2 regions of the Streptomyces sp. NPDC051315 genome follow, and region 2 is predicted to be linked to the other one. Evidence: riboswitches for the same ligand, from Rfam matches in the RefSeq annotation. Region 2 holds a riboswitch; the other holds the start of a gene.
The links. A riboswitch is a leader RNA that binds a small molecule or an ion and turns the genes downstream of it on or off. The one in region 2 is predicted to bind glycine.

Region 1 (7,644 bases), on a different contig from region 2:
ACCGCGCGCTGACCCTGGAGCCCTCCTCCATCTCCGACGCCCTGGCGGCCCTGCTCCTGCCCGTCCGTGACACGACCGGCTGCACCCCGCACATCTACTTCGAGTGGACCGAGGGCAACCCGTTCGCCAACTTCCCGCGCGTCTTGCTCCTCGGCCGGGACGAGGTCGCCCCGGTCACCTGGGAGGTCCTGCGCGAGGCGGAACCCGACCGCGTCCGCCGCCCGCGCGCCCACACGGGCTCAGCCGTCCCCGCCCGCCGGGCGGGGACGGCCCCCCGTCACAGCCGACGCACGCGCCATGCAATGCGCGCCACGCCCCGTTCGCCGTCCCGGACAGCTGCACCATGAGCCCGACCCACTCCCCCGACGTGCGCCCACGCCCAGCGCGTCACACCCCGCCGGCCGACCCCACGTCCACCGCCTCCCCCGTCCGCCCTATCGTGACCCGTATGCAGTCCTACACGATCGGCCAGGCGGCGCGGCTGCTCGGCGTGAGCCCCGACACCGCGCGCCGCTGGGCGGACGCGGGCCGGGTGGCGACCCACCGCGACGAGACCGGACGACGCCTCGTCGACGGCAAGGACCTCGCCGCCTTCTGCGTCGAGCTCGCGCGCTCCGGCAGCGCCGAGGAGGGCGCCTCCCACACCTCCGCCCGCAACGCGTTCCCCGGCATCGTCACCGCGATCAAGCTCGGCGACGTCGCCGCCCAGGTGGAGATCCAGGCCGGCCCGCACCGCCTCGTCTCCCTGCTGACCCGGGAGGCCGTCGAGGAACTGGGCCTGGAGGTCGGCATGGAGGCCACGGCCCGCGTGAAGTCGACAAACGTACACATCGACCGCACCTGAACCTCCCCTCCCGTACCACCCCACAGGCGCACCCTGCCGCGACACCGGCCACCGGGCGACGACTGAGCGGCACACACCACCACATACCCCGCATCTCGGCCAGGGCGGCCCTACGGTTGTCGTTCATGACCCTGAGCATCCGCAACCAGCTCCCCGGCACCGTCACCACCGTCAACCCCGGGGAAGTGATGGCCACCGTCGGGATCCGCCTCACCGACGGCCAGTACCTCACCGCGGCGATCACTCACGAAGCCGTGACCGAGCTCGGTCTCGCTCCGGGATCCGCGGTCCGCGCCCTGGTGAAGTCGACCGAGGTCTCCCTCGCCACGTCCGGTGTCGAAAACCTGTCGATCCGCAACCGGCTTCCCGGAACGGTCACCGAGGTCACGACCGGCGGCGCCATGGCGTCCGTGAAGATCTCCGTCGGCCACGGCGAGCTCACCGCCGTGATCACCAAGGAGGCGGCCACCGACCTCGGCCTGGCGTCCGGTTCCCCGGTCGTCGCCCTGATCAAGTCGACCGAGGTCGCGCTCACGACGGCCTGACACGCCGAAGGGCTCCCGCCCTCACCCGGACGGGAGCCCTCGGCCTCGGTGATCAGTCCTCGTACGCGTCCATCGGCGGGCACGAGCAGACCAGGTTCCGGTCCCCGAAGGCCTGGTCGATCCGGCGCACCGGCGGCCAGTACTTGTCGGCGGCGGACACCCCGGCCGGGAAGACGGCCTCCTCACGGGTGTACGCGTGCTCCCACTCCCCGCCGAGCGCGGCCGCGGTGTGCGGGGCGTGGCGCAGCGGGCTGTCGTCGGCGGGCCACTCGCCGGAACCGACCTTCTCGATCTCCGCGCGAATCGCGATCATCGCCTCGCAGAACCGGTCCAGCTCGGTCAGGTCCTCGGACTCCGTCGGTTCGATCATCAGCGTCCCGGCGACCGGGAACGACATCGTCGGCGCGTGGAACCCGTAGTCGATGAGCCGCTTGGCGACATCGTCGACGCTCACCCCGGTCGCCTTGGTCAGCGGCCGCAGATCGATGATGCACTCGTGCGCCACCAGCCCGCCGGGGCCGGTGTACAGCACCGGGTAGTGCGGCTCGAGCCGCTTGGCGATGTAGTTGGCGGACAGCACCGCCACCTGCGTCGCCCGCTTCAGCCCCTCACCGCCCATGAGCCGCACGTACGCCCACGAGATCGGCAGGATCCCCGCCGACCCCCACGGCGCCGCCGAGATCGGCCCCACGCCCGTCTCCGGCCCGGCCTCCGGCTGCAGGGGGTGGTTCGGCAGATACGGCGCCAGGTGCGACCGTACGGCCACCGGCCCGACGCCGGGACCGCCACCGCCGTGCGGGATGCAGAACGTCTTGTGCAGGTTCAGGTGCGAGACGTCACCGCCGAAGTGACCCGGCTTGGCGAGGCCGACCAGCGCGTTGAGGTTGGCGCCGTCCACGTACACCTGCCCGCCGGCCTCGTGCACCTGCGCGCAGATGTCGGCGACGTGCTCCTCGAACACCCCGTGCGTCGACGGATAGGTGATCATCAGCACCGCCAGCTCGTCGCGGTGCTTCTCGATCTTCGCCCGCAGGTCCTCGACGTCGATCTCGCCGTCCTCGGCGGTGTTCACGACGACGACCTTCATCCCGGCCATCACGGCGCTGGCGGCGTTCGTGCCGTGCGCGGACGACGGGATGAGGCACACGGTCCGCTGCTCGTCCCCGTTGGCCCGGTGGTACCCGCGTACGGCGAGCAGCCCGGCCAGCTCACCCTGCGACCCGGCGTTGGGCTGGAGGGACACCTTGTCGTATCCGGTGACCTCGGCGAGACGTTCCTCCAGCTCATGGATGAGCGTGAGGTAGCCCTGCGCCTGCTCGGCGGGCGCGAACGGGTGCAGCTGTCCGAACTCGGGCCAGGTGACCGGCTCCATCTCGGTGGTGGCGTTGAGCTTCATGGTGCAGGAGCCCAGCGGGATCATGCCCCGGTCGAGCGCGTAGTCCCGGTCGGCGAGCCGGCGCAGGTAGCGCAGCATCGCGGTCTCGGAGCGGTGCTGGTGGAAGACGGGGTGGGTCAGGATCGCGTCGGTGCGCAGCAGCCCGGCCGGCAGGGCGTCCTCGGTGACCGCGTCGAGCGCCTCGATGTCCCCGTCGACCCCGAAGGCGGCCCAGACGGCCTCCACCTGGGCCCGCCCGGTGGTCTCGTCGCAGGCGACCGACAGCTGGTCGGCGTCGACGAGGTGCAGGTTGACGCCGTTCCGGCGCGCGGCGGCGGCGACCTCGGCGGCCTTGCCGGGCACCCGCACGGTCAGCGTGTCGAAGTAGGACCCGTGCACGACCTCGACATCACCGGCCGCGAGCCCCGCGGCGAGGATCGACGCGTAGCGGTGCGTCCGCCGCGCGATCCCCTTCAGCCCCTCCGGGCCGTGGTAGACGGCGTACATCCCGGCCATGACGGCGAGCAGCACCTGCGCGGTACAGATGTTGCTGGTGGCCTTCTCCCGGCGGATGTGCTGTTCACGCGTCTGCAGCGCCAGCCGGTACGCCTTGTTCCCGTCCGCGTCGACGGACACGCCCACGAGCCGCCCGGGCAGGCTGCGCGCGAACTTCTCGCGGACGGCCATGTAGCCGGCGTGCGGCCCGCCGAAGCCCATCGGTACACCGAGCCGCTGCGTCGTCCCCACCGCGATGTCCGCCCCGAGCTCACCGGGCGAGGTCAGCAGGGTCAGCGCGAGCAGATCGGCGGCGACGGTGACGAGCGCGCCCAGCTCGTGGGCCTGCTCGATGACCGGCTTGATGTCGCGTACGGCCCCGGAGGCGCCCGGGTACTGGATCAGTACGCCGTTGATCTCCCGCGCGGCGATCTCGGCCGGGATGCCCTCGCTGAGGTCGGCGACGACGACCTCGACGCCGGTCGGCTCGGCGCGGGTCTCGATCACCGCGATGGTCTGCGGCAACGCGTCCGCGTCGACCAGGAACAGGCCCTTCTTGTTCTTGCCCATGCGCCGCGAAAGCGACATCGCCTCGGCGGCGGCCGTGCCCTCGTCCAGCAGCGAGGCACCCGAGGTCGGCAGCCCCGTGAGGTCGGCGACCATGGTCTGGAAGTTCAGCAGTGCCTCGAGCCGCCCCTGCGAGATCTCCGGCTGGTACGGCGTGTAGGCCGTGTACCAGGCCGGGTTCTCCATCACGTTGCGCAGGATGACGGGCGGCGTGAAGGTGCCGTAGTAACCGAGCCCGATCATGGAGTCGAGGACCTGGTTGCGCTCGGCCAGCGCCCGCAGCTCGGCCAGCACCTCGGCCTCGGACCGCGCCTGCGGCAGGTCCAGCGCGTCGGCGTTCTTGATCACATCGGGGACGGCGGCGGCGGTGAGCTCGTCCAGCGAGCCGTACCCGACGTGCGCGAGCATCTTGGCCCGCGCCTCCTGGTCGGGCCCGATGTGGCGCTGCTCGAAGGGGATTCCCTGTTCGAGATCGGAGAGCGGAATGCGATGGGCGGTCATTGCGGAGGCCTCCTGGTCTGACGCGACCTTCGAGGGGCACCACGGCACGGGTACCCGGACGGCCTCCCCCTCTGTCATCTCAACCTGAGAGCTTCACCGGCCGCCCGTGGGCGCCCGGCTTTCACCGTCGGTGAGAGCGGAAGCCGTCGACACCCGCCCTGCTTTCCAGAGTGACCTCGTCCGTGCGGTACGTGGGCCTGAGAGATTCCGGGGAGGATTTGCTCCTTCGGCGCCTCCGGTGGTCTCCGGAGGACTCTCCCGCACGGGGTCAGCAGCCATTGCCAGACTACCAGCGAGGTCAACGGCGCCTGCTTTCGAGTGGCCGCCTTCCCCGATGTGCTCTTTTGTAGTGCCTACGGATGATTGCGACCAGTTGGAGGGCCCGTGCAGACCGATATCGATCCGCGCAACCTGATCGGCCGCAAGGCGTTCGACCGCAACGGCGTCAAGATAGGCACGATCGACGAGGTCTACCTCGACGACGCGACCGGCGTGCCGGAATGGGCGGCCATACGGACGGGCCTGTTCTCCCGGGACGCCTTCGTCCCCCTGGAGCCCAGCGAACTCGTCGACGGCACCCTGCGCGTCCCCTTCGACCGCGCCCTCATCAAGGACGCCCCGGACTTCGGCGTGGGCCGCCACCTCTCCCCCGAACAGGAACTCCAGCTCTACCACCACTACGGCCTCGACGTGGGCGTCCCGGCCCCGCTGCCGGACCACGACTTCGGGAAACCGGCCGACTCCGACGTCCTGGACGAGACCTGACCCGGCCCGGACCACGCCCGGATCGCGCCCGGACGCCGCTCCCCGCCGATCCCCCGGCCACTCAGCGGACCCCCGGCAGGGATACCCCCTTCACCGGCCACTCCCCGGTCGCCCCACCACCGCATCCGCCGAGTCCGCCGTCATGGTCGGGTCCACCGGGGCCCTCGTGTCCGCCGAGCCCGCCGTGCCCGCCGACATGGTCGGGTCCATCGGAGCCGCCGCGTCCGCGGGGGCCGCCGCGTCCGCCGCGTCCGCCGCCGCGGCCTCCTCCGGTCTTCGCCGGACCAGCGGCAGCGGATCCGCCGGCTCCAGCTCCGGGTCGTCGATCCGGAACGTCCGCACCCGCCCCACCCCCGAATAGGGCGTCTCGAACCGCACGGTGACCCGCCCCAGGCCACTGCCCTGCACCCACCCGTGTCCCAGCTCGGCGTGCCGCACATCCTGCCCGGGACGCCACCGGTGCTCCACCGGCACCGCCGTCTCCTCGTGAGCGGGCTCGTCCGGCACCTCCTCCGCGGGCGCCTCCCCCTGCTCCTCCGCGGCCTGCGCGAACAGGTCCTCCTGCGTGAAGTCGGCCAGACCGCTGACGCCGACGCCGAGCAGCCGCACCCCGCCCGTCGTGTCCACCGCGTCCAGCAGCCGCGCCGCCGCCTCCCGCACCACCGCCGGATCGTCCGTGGGCCCCCGCAGGGTCTCGGACCGGGTCAGGGTGGAGAAGTCGTACCGCCGCACCTTCAACACGATCGTCCGCCCCGACAGACCGGCACCCCGCAACCTGCGCACGCACCGGTCCGCCAACCGCTGCACCTCCAGCTCCACCCTCATCCGGTCGTGGATGTCCACGTCGTACGTGTCCTCCACCGACACCGACTTGGCCTCCCGCTCCGCCACCACGGGCCGCTCGTCGCGCGCCAGCGCCATGGCGTACAACCCGTGCCCGTGGGCCTTGCCCAGCAGCCGTACGAGCTCGTCCTCACCCGCCTCGACGATCTCGTCGACCGTGGTGATCCCCGCCCGCCTCAGGTGATCGCCGGTCGCCGGTCCCACCCCCGGCAGCGTCCGCACCGACATGGGCCCGAGCAGAGCCCGCTCGGTGCCCGGCTCGATCAGCACCAGGCCGTCCGGCTTGGCCTGCTCCGAGGCGATCTTCGCCAGCATCTTGGAGGCGGCCAGCCCCACCGACCCCGTGAGCCCCGTGACGGCCCGGATGTCCGCCCTCAGCCGCTCCCCGGCCAGCCGCGCCGACGCACCGTCCCAGGCCGCTCCCCCGGCCTCCAGGTCCACGAACGCCTCGTCCAGACTCAGCGGCTCCACCAGCGGGGACAGCGCCCGCAGCAGCCCCATGACCTGATCGCTGATCGACCGGTAGAACCCGCCCCGCGGCACGAGATACGCGGCGTTCGGCGCCAGCCGACGCGCCTGGGCCATGGGCATCGCCGAATGCACCCCGAAGACCCGTGCCTCGTACGAGGCCGTCGCCACCACCCCGCGCGGCCCCAGGCCGCCCACGACGACCGCCTTCCCGCGCAGACTCGGCTTGGACGCCTGCTCCGCCTGCGCGAAGAAGGCATCCATGTCGAGATGCAGGATCGTGGGCGCGTTTCTCACATCTCCGATGCTGCACCACACCACTGACAATGGCGCCGCCGGAGCCCTCCCGGCGCCGGAGATGAGGGCCGCGAGCCCGTCCGGCCTAGACCGCCCGGTTGCGCCGTCGCGCCAGCTCGTCCGCCGGGTTGTGCCCGACGAGGGTCTCACCGGTGTCGACCCGCTCGCCGTGCAGCTGCGACAGCGCGCTCTCGACGTCCCGCCACACCACGCCCACGGCGATCCCGAAGATCCCCTGGCCGCCCTGGAGCAGCGCGTGCACCTCGTCCGGCGACGTGCACTCGTAGACCGTGGCACCGTCGCTCATCAGCGTCATGCGTTCCAGGTCGCGAAACCCACGCTCCCGCAGGTGATGCACGGCGGTACGGATGTTCTGCAACGACACGCCGGTGTCGAGGAACCTCTTGACGATCTTCAGGACAACGACGTCCCGGAAGCTGTACAAGCGCTGCGTGCCGGAGCCGTACGCGGGCCGCACACTCGGCTCGACGAGCCCGGTGCGCGCCCAGTAGTCCAGTTGCCGGTAGGTGATGCCGGCGGCCGCACAGGCCGTCGGACCGCGGTAGCCGATCTGCTCGGACGCCATGGACGTCGCCCCTCCGCTGCTCGGCACGGCCGTCGGTCGCTGCGGAGCGTGATCGGCCGCGCTGCTGTGAAGCGGGTACGGACCGCTCCCCCCGACATCGAGTCCGGGGGCACCCCCAGCCGTACCGTCGCCGCTGCTTCTCACGCCGACCTCCGTCCTTGACCTGCCTTCTCGACGGTAGGCAGTCACCAGGGGTGCGTCAACGATCGCCACACTCGGCACGCCGAGTGATAATCACCCTAAGAGTGGTTTCCCGCACCCCACCGCGGGGAAAGGCTAGCCGAATGCGCTCAGCGGAAGCCGTAGGACGCTCTCACGGGCCGTCGGCAATTGCCGGGGACGGGGCGCCTCCTTCCAC
Region 2 (7,644 bases):
CCAGGGACACCTTGTGCGAGCCGTCACCGCGCATCGCCATCCGGGCCGCCGTGACCGCCTTCACCGCGGCCATGCCGTTGCGTTCGATGCAGGGGATCTGGACGAGGCCGCCGACCGGGTCGCAGGTGAGGCCGAGGTTGTGCTCCATGCCGATCTCGGCCGCGTTCTCGACCTGCTCGGGGGAGCCGCCGAGAACCTCGGCCAGCGCGCCCGCCGCCATCGAGCAGGCCGAGCCGACCTCGCCCTGGCAGCCGACCTCCGCGCCGGAGATGGAGGCGTTCTCCTTGAAGAGCATGCCGATGGCGCCGGCCGCGAGGAGGAAGCGGACGACACCGTCCTCGTCCGCGCCCGGGACGAAGTCGACGTAGTAGTGGAGGACGGCGGGGATGATCCCGGCCGCGCCGTTCGTGGGGGCGGTCACCACCCGGCCGCCGGCCGCGTTCTCCTCGTTCACCGCCATCGCGTAGAGCGTGATCCACTCCATGGCGTGGGCCAGCGGGTCGCCCTCGGCACGCAGCTGCCGCGCCGTGACCGCGGCGCGGCGGCGCACCCGCAGGCCGCCCGGCAGGATGCCCTCGCGGGACATGCCGCGCGCCACGCACGACCGCATCACCCGCCAGATCTCCAGCAGGCCCTCGCGGATCTCCTCCTCGGTCCGCCAGGCCCGCTCGTTCTCCAGCATCAGCGAGGAGATCGACAGGCCCGTCTCCTTCGTCAGGCGCAGCAGCTCGTCGCCCGTGCGGAAGGGGTACTTCAGGACGGTGTCGTCGAGCTTGATGCGGTCCGCGCCGACCGCGTCCTCGTCGACGACGAATCCGCCGCCCACCGAGTAGTACGTCTTCGTCAGGAGCTCCGTGCCCTGCTCGTCGTAGGCCCACAGCGTCATGCCGTTCGCGTGGTACGGGAGGGTCTCACGGCGGTGCAGGACCATGTCCGCGTCGAAGTCGAAGGGGATCTCGTGCTCGCCGAGGAGCCGCAGCCGGCCCGCCGTCCTGATCGCCTCGACCCGCTCGTCGGCCGTCTCCACGTCCACCGTGCGCGGTGAGTCGCCCTCCAGGCCGAGCAGCACCGCCTTGGGGGTGCCGTGGCCGTGTCCGGTGGCGCCGAGCGAGCCGTACAGCTCGGACCTCAGGGAGGCGACGGAGCCCAGCAGGCCCTCGTTGCGCAGCCGCCGTGCGAACATGCGCGCCGCGCGCATCGGGCCGACCGTGTGGGAGCTGGACGGGCCGATGCCGATCGAGAACAGGTCGAAGACCGAGATGGCCACGGTGACTCCTCAATACGGGGGTGGTGGGGGCACCCGGTCCGGGTGCCCCCACCGGGGACTTACTTGTTCAGACCGGGGTACAGCGGGTGCTTGTCCGCCAGGGCCGCGACCCGCGCCTTCAGGGACTCGGCGTCGTAGGACGGCTTGAGCGCCTCGGCGATCACGTCCGCGACCTCGGCGAAGTCCGCCGCGGTGAAGCCGCGGGTGGCCAGGGCGGGCGTGCCGATGCGCAGGCCCGAGGTGACCATCGGCGGGCGCGGGTCGTTCGGGACCGCGTTGCGGTTGACCGTGATGCCGACCTCGTGGAGGCGGTCCTCGGCCTGCTGACCGTCCAGCTCGGACGCGCGCAGGTCGACCAGGATCAGGTGCACGTCCGTACCGCCGGAGAGGACGTTGATCCCGGCCTCGCGGGCGTCCGGGGCCGTCAGCCGCTCGGCGAGGATCCTCGCGCCCTCGACCGTACGGCGCTGGCGCTCCTTGAACTCCTCGCTCGCCGCGACCTTGAAGGAGACCGCCTTCGCCGCGATCACGTGCTCCAGGGGACCGCCCTGGAAGCCCGGGAAGACGGACGAGTTCAGCTTCTTCGCGAACTCCTTCTTCGCGAGGATGATGCCACCGCGGGGGCCGCCCAGCGTCTTGTGGGTGGTGGAGGTGACGACGTCCGCGTACTCGACGGGGTTCGGGTGCAGGCCGGCCGCGACCAGACCGGCGAAGTGCGCCATGTCCACCCACAGGTACGCCTCGACCTCGTCGGCGATCCGGCGGAACTCGGCGAAGTCCAGCTGCCGCGGGTACGCCGACCAGCCCGCGATGATCACCTTCGGGCGGTGCTCCTTGGCGAGCCGCTCGACCTCGGCCATGTCGACCAGGCCGGTCTCGGCGTCCACGTGGTAGGCGACCACGCTGAACTGCTTGCCGGAGAAGTTCAGCCGCATCCCGTGGGTCAGGTGACCGCCGTGCGCCAGGTCCAGGCCGAGGATGGTGTCACCCGGCTGGGCCATCGCGAAGAGCGCGGCCTGGTTGGCGGAGGCGCCCGAGTGCGGCTGGACGTTGGCGTACTCGGCGCCGAACAGCTCCTTGATCCGGTCGATCGCGATCTGCTCGGCGACGTCGACGTGCTCGCAGCCGCCGTAGTAGCGGCGGCCCGGGTAGCCCTCGGCGTACTTGTTGGTCAGGACCGAGCCCTGCGCCTCCATGACCGCGAGCGGAGCGAAGTTCTCCGAGGCGATCATCTCGAGCGTGGACTGCTGGCGGCGCAGCTCGGCGTCGACCGCCGCGGCGACCTCCGGGTCGAGCTCGTGCAGGGGCGTGTTCAGGACAGACATGCGTCTACGACTCCTCAGCCGGCGGTGTAGGCGGTGTACTCGTCGGCGGAGAGCAGCTCCTCCTGCTCGCCCGTGACGCGCACCTTGAACAGCCACCCGCCCTCGAAGGGGGCGGAGTTCACCAGGGACGGGTCGTCGGCGACGTCCTGGTTGACCTCGACGACCTCACCGTCGACCGGCGAGTACAGCTCGCTGACGGACTTGGTCGACTCCAGCTCGCCGCAGGACTCACCCGCGGTCACCGTGTCGCCGACCTCGGGGAGCTGGACGAAGACCACGTCGCCGAGCGCGTTGGCCGCGTGCTCGGTGATGCCGACCGTCGACACGCCGTCCTCGGCGGCCGACAGCCACTCGTGCTCCTTGCTGTAGCGCAGCTGCTGGGGGTTGCTCATGGCCTGAATTCTCCTGTACGCGGGTGAGTGCTGGTGAATGGGGGACTGCTGGAAACGCACGTGAACAGCGGAAATGTGCGCAGGGTCACGCGCGGGTGCCTTTTCGGCCTGCCGTCAGTCTCTACTTCTGGCGCTTGTAGAACGGCAGCGCCACAACCTCGTACGGCTCGTGGCTGCCGCGGATGTCCACACCGACGCCCGGCGTGCCCGGCGCCGCGTGGGCGGCGTCGACGTACGCCATCGCGATCGGCTTGCCCAGCGTGGGGGAGGGGGCGCCGGAGGTGACCTCGCCGACCACCTCGCCGCCCGCGACGACGGTGTACCCGGCACGCGGGACGCGGCGGCCCTCGGCGACCAGGCCGACGAGGACGCGCGGCGGGTTCGTCTCCGCGCGCGAGGCCGCCTCGGCGAGCGCCTCACGGCCCACGAAGTCGCCCTCCTTCTCGAACTTCACCACCCGGCCCAGCCCGGCGTCGAAGGGCGTCAGCGCGGTCGACAGCTCGTGCCCGTACAGCGGCATGCCCGCCTCCAGGCGCAGCGTGTCCCGGCAGGACAGGCCGCAGGGGACCAGACCGGCGCCCTCGCCCGCCTTGGTCAGGGCCTGCCACAGCTCCACCGCGTGCTCCGGCCGCACGAACAGCTCGAAGCCGTCCTCGCCGGTGTAGCCGGTGCGCGCGATCAGCGCGGGGACGCCGGCGACGGTGCCGGGCAGACCGGCGTAGTACTTCAGACCGTCGAGGTCGGCGTCGGTGAGCGACTTCAGGATGCCCGGGGACTCGGGACCCTGCACGGCGATCAGCGCGTAGGCGTCCCGGTCGTCGCGCACCTCGGCGTCGAAGCCGGCGGAACGCTCCACGAGCGCGTCCAGCACGACCTGGGCGTTGGAGGCGTTGGCGACGACCATGAACTCGGTGTCGGCGAGCCGGTAGACGATCAGGTCGTCGAGGATGCCGCCGTCGGCCCGGCAGATCATGGTGTAGCGGGCGCGGCCCGGCTTCACGGCGCTGATGTGGCCCACCAGGGCGTGGTCGAGGAGGGCCGCGGCCTGCGGGCCGGTGACGGTGATCTCACCCATGTGCGACAGGTCGAACAGCCCGGCGCGGGTGCGTACGGCGTGGTGCTCGTCGCGCTCGGAGCCGTAGCGCAGGGGCATGTCCCAGCCGGCGAAGTCGGTCATCGTCGCGCCGAGCGCGCGGTGGACGGCGTCGAGCGCGGTACGGCGCTGCTGAATGGGTTCTGTACTGCTCATCGGGCGTTCGTCTCCCAAGGCGACGGGATCCCCCGCGCGAGCGAAAAGCCGAGCGTGGGGGAGGGCGAGGACGTTCCTCCCCATCTGTCATCGGAACCTGAGAGGTTCGCCATGATCACGGATTGCTCATGGCTTGCACCTTGGGTGGAGCCGTCCCCGGACAGGGGCCGGCCCGCTTTTCAGATGTGCCTCGCCCGCGCGGTAACTGGGGCCTGAGAGATTCAAGGGAGGGACTTGCTCCTTCGGCGCCCCGGTGAAGCTGGCAGCTTCTGCCGGGAACTCTCCCGCGCGGATTCAAACGGCCGGTATGCAGTTGGCGCCGCCATCATCGCACGCCCCGCCCGATCGCGGCAGGCCGCATCTGTAACCGGCTTGTGGCGGTTCGCGCACGAAAACGGAAGACACCGCTTATTACCTTCTCTTTACGCTCGATGGGGAGAAGACTTGTCTGACCCCAGGGGAGGACGAACACGGTGAACAGGACCACGGCTTACGCGACGACCTCGGCGGTCGCGCTCTCCGCGCTGCCCGCGCAGCCGGAGGCCTCGGCCCGGGAGGCGTGCGGTTCCCCGTGCGCGCCCGTCGTCCGCGACCTGCGCGACCGTGCCGGCCACAGCCCGCACGGCCTGCTGTTCGGCCCCCGTGACCTGGTCGTGGTCACGGGTCTGCCCGGCAGCGGCAAGTCCACGCTGATGAAGCGCACGGTCACGGGCCTGCGCGTCGACTCCCAGGACACCCGTGACCGCTGGGACGCCCGTATGCCGCGCTTCCTGCCGTACGCGCTCTACCGCCCCCTCGTCCGCCTCGCGCACTACGCCGGCCTGCGCCGTGCCCTGCGCTCCGGCGAGGGAGTCGTCGTGCACGACTGCGGTACGCAGGCCTGGGTGCGCGACTGGCTGGCCCGCGAGGCCCGCCGCCGGGGCGGCACCCTGCACCTGCTGCTGCTCGACGTCACCCCCGGCACGGCCCTGGAGGGCCAGCGCGAACGCGGCCGGGGCGTCTCCCGCTACGCCTTCGTGCGCCACCGCCACGCCGCCTCCCGCCTCCTGCGCTCGGTCGAGAGGGGCCGTCTCCCGGCCGGCTGCACCTCGGCGATCCTCCTCGACCGCCCCGCCGCGGACGCCCTCCGCCGCATCGCCTTCACGGGCTGAGTTCTTGGCGTGGACGGACCGGCTCCGGGGGCGGCGGCCCCCGTACCCGACCCGTGCGGCGGCCGGCGTCACGGGCTGAGCCCGGCGTGGACGGACCGGCTCCGGGGGCTGCGGGCCCCCGTGTCACCCGTACGGCGGGTCGGCCGGGCGCGGGTGTGCGGATTCGCGGACCGCGGGGATGCTCCCGTGGCACCCGCTAGCCTTTCAGCCACAGCAGTGGTTCCCAGCAGGCGGTAGGCAGATGGATTTCCCCCCGGCGGACTTCCCGGCGGACTTCTCCGCGGACTTCCCGGCACAGGCGCACCCCCATCCGCACGGCGGATGGCCCGGCAACGAGCTGGAGGAGGTGCTCTCGGCCTCCCTCGGCGTGCCGGGGGCCGGCGGGCGGATCCTGGAGGTGCTCGGCCGCAGCTTCGTGTGGGTCCCGCTGCCCAGCGGCGGCGGCCCGCACAGCGGCCCCCTCGACCTGCCCACGCTGGAGCTCGACGGCCAGGCCTACGTGCCCGTCTTCAGCTCCGAGGAGCAGTTCCGCCAGGTCGCCGGCGCGCACATGTCGTACACGATCGCCCCGGCCGTGGAGTTCGCGCGCGGGCTGCCGCCGCAGGTGGGCATCGCGGTGAACCCGGACGGCGTGGTCGGCGTCCCGCTGCCCCCGCAGGCCGTGGCCGAGCTGTGCCGCGCGGGCCGCACCCCGCTGGACGGCCCCGCGAGCGGCGGCCGCGTCCGCCTCTTCGAACCCGACTGGCAGATCGACCCGGTCGACTTCCTCTCCGCTGCCTCGGCCGAGTTCGAGGCGACCGGCGTCGTCCTCACCGCCCGGCGCTGCCTCGCCGCGATCGAGACGGCCGACCCGGTCATGTTCGTCGGCGTCGAGCTCTCCCAGTGGGAGGGGGACCTGCGGGCCCTGCCCCTGGAGGCGCTGGGCAGGGCCCTGGGCAAGGTCGCCGTGGCGTGGCCGGTCAACCTGGTCCTCCTGGACGTGACGGAGGACCCGGTCGGCAGGTGGCTGAAGGAGCGGGTCCGCCCCTTCTACACGCGGGCCCTTGCGTGACCGGGCGCACCCGGGTCCGTCGGTGACCGGGACCCCGGGCGACGGACGTCAGGGGAGCGGGGCCGTGCCGGTGCGCGGCTCCGCCGCGCGGGGGTGATCGACCACGACGGACCAGCATCCCCCGACAACGAACAACCCGCCCCTCGGTGGGCGCCCGTTGTCGGCGGAGCCACCTAAGCTGGTCTCCAACGCGGGCAACTAATCGAAGGGGCGGTACAGGTGAGCGCCAGCGGCATCGCGGCCGGGCAGGTCGAGCACATGCTGCGCCAGGTCACGCCCGGGCGCTACGACGCCTACGAGGCGCTCCTGCGCGCGCTCGCGACCCCGACCACCGGCCAGGTCTGGATGCTGCTGTGGCAGGGCCAGGCAGGCTCCCCGGACGCCCAGTACGGCGGCATGGAGGTGGAGGGCCACGGCTACGCCCCCTGTGTCACCTCCGCCCAGGAGCTCTCGGCCAGCGGCTGGAACAGGTCGTACGAGGTGGTCGACGGCCTGGACGTGGCGCGCACGCTCTACCCGGACCACTACGGCCTCTGGCTGAACCCGCACGCCCCGGGCGGCGGTGTCGGCATCCCCTGGCTCGACTTGCGCCGGATCGCCACGGGCCTGGACCGGCAGCCGGCCGGACCGCTGCGACTGTCCGAACCCGCCATCGAGATTCCGCAGTTCTACGCCCTCCTCGCGCAGAACGCCCACCGCACCCCCGCACTGCGGTCGTTGCGCCGTGCCTGGGTGCAGCCCGCCCTGGGCGCGCCGTACCTCGCCCTCGGGCTCGACGTGTACGACACCTCCCCGCCGGCCGTGGACGCGGTGCGGGCGATGATGCAGCAGTCGATCGGCGCGATCCCCGAAGGGCTGCCGGTGTCGACGGTCGCCATGAGCGACGACTACGACCCGGTCGTGCTGTGGATGCGCGCCCACGCCCGTCCGTTCTACGACCGCGAGGCCCACGCCCCCGCCGCCCCGGCCCAGGCCCCCGCCGCGGGATACGGCTACCCGCCGGCCGGCCGCTACTGACCTTCCGTTCCCCGTCCCGGCGCGTCCCGGTCCCGAGACGGCCGGGACGGGACGGCGCTTCTCCGCGCGTAGATGTGGGGTGTTTGTCCATGTTCCGCGAGATTTGCCCCAACTTGTCGCCGTCCGGCGGCCGTTACCCGCCGTCCGGATAACGGAACCCCACTGACCGCATCACGTTTACGCATCCTTTCA

Region 1: another riboswitch for glycine. It lies ahead of gcvP (aminomethyl-transferring glycine dehydrogenase); the one in region 2 lies ahead of gcvT (glycine cleavage system aminomethyltransferase GcvT).

The regions. Positions count from the first base shown of each region.
Region 1 is NZ_JBITEN010000002.1:704,270-711,913, forward strand. It holds partial or broken gene ACIBBD_RS06235 (amino acid transporter) at 1-239, shown strand, start outside; gene ACIBBD_RS06240 (molybdopterin-binding protein) at 449-844, shown strand; gene ACIBBD_RS06245 (molybdopterin-binding protein) at 970-1,389, shown strand; gene gcvP (aminomethyl-transferring glycine dehydrogenase) at 1,442-4,327, opposite strand; glycine riboswitch at 4,503-4,598, opposite strand; gene ACIBBD_RS06255 (PRC-barrel domain-containing protein) at 4,712-5,092, shown strand; gene ACIBBD_RS06260 (DNA polymerase IV) at 5,183-6,700, opposite strand; gene ACIBBD_RS06265 (MerR family transcriptional regulator) at 6,786-7,430, opposite strand.
Region 2 is NZ_JBITEN010000009.1:299,933-307,576, reverse strand. It holds gene ACIBBD_RS19740 (L-serine ammonia-lyase) at 1-1,267, opposite strand, end outside; gene glyA (serine hydroxymethyltransferase) at 1,327-2,592, opposite strand; gene gcvH (glycine cleavage system protein GcvH) at 2,607-2,984, opposite strand; gene gcvT (glycine cleavage system aminomethyltransferase GcvT) at 3,106-4,233, opposite strand; glycine riboswitch at 4,423-4,530, opposite strand; gene ACIBBD_RS19720 (AAA family ATPase) at 4,707-5,384, shown strand; gene ACIBBD_RS19715 (enhanced serine sensitivity protein SseB) at 5,626-6,435, shown strand; gene ACIBBD_RS19710 (enhanced serine sensitivity protein SseB C-terminal domain-containing protein) at 6,655-7,452, shown strand.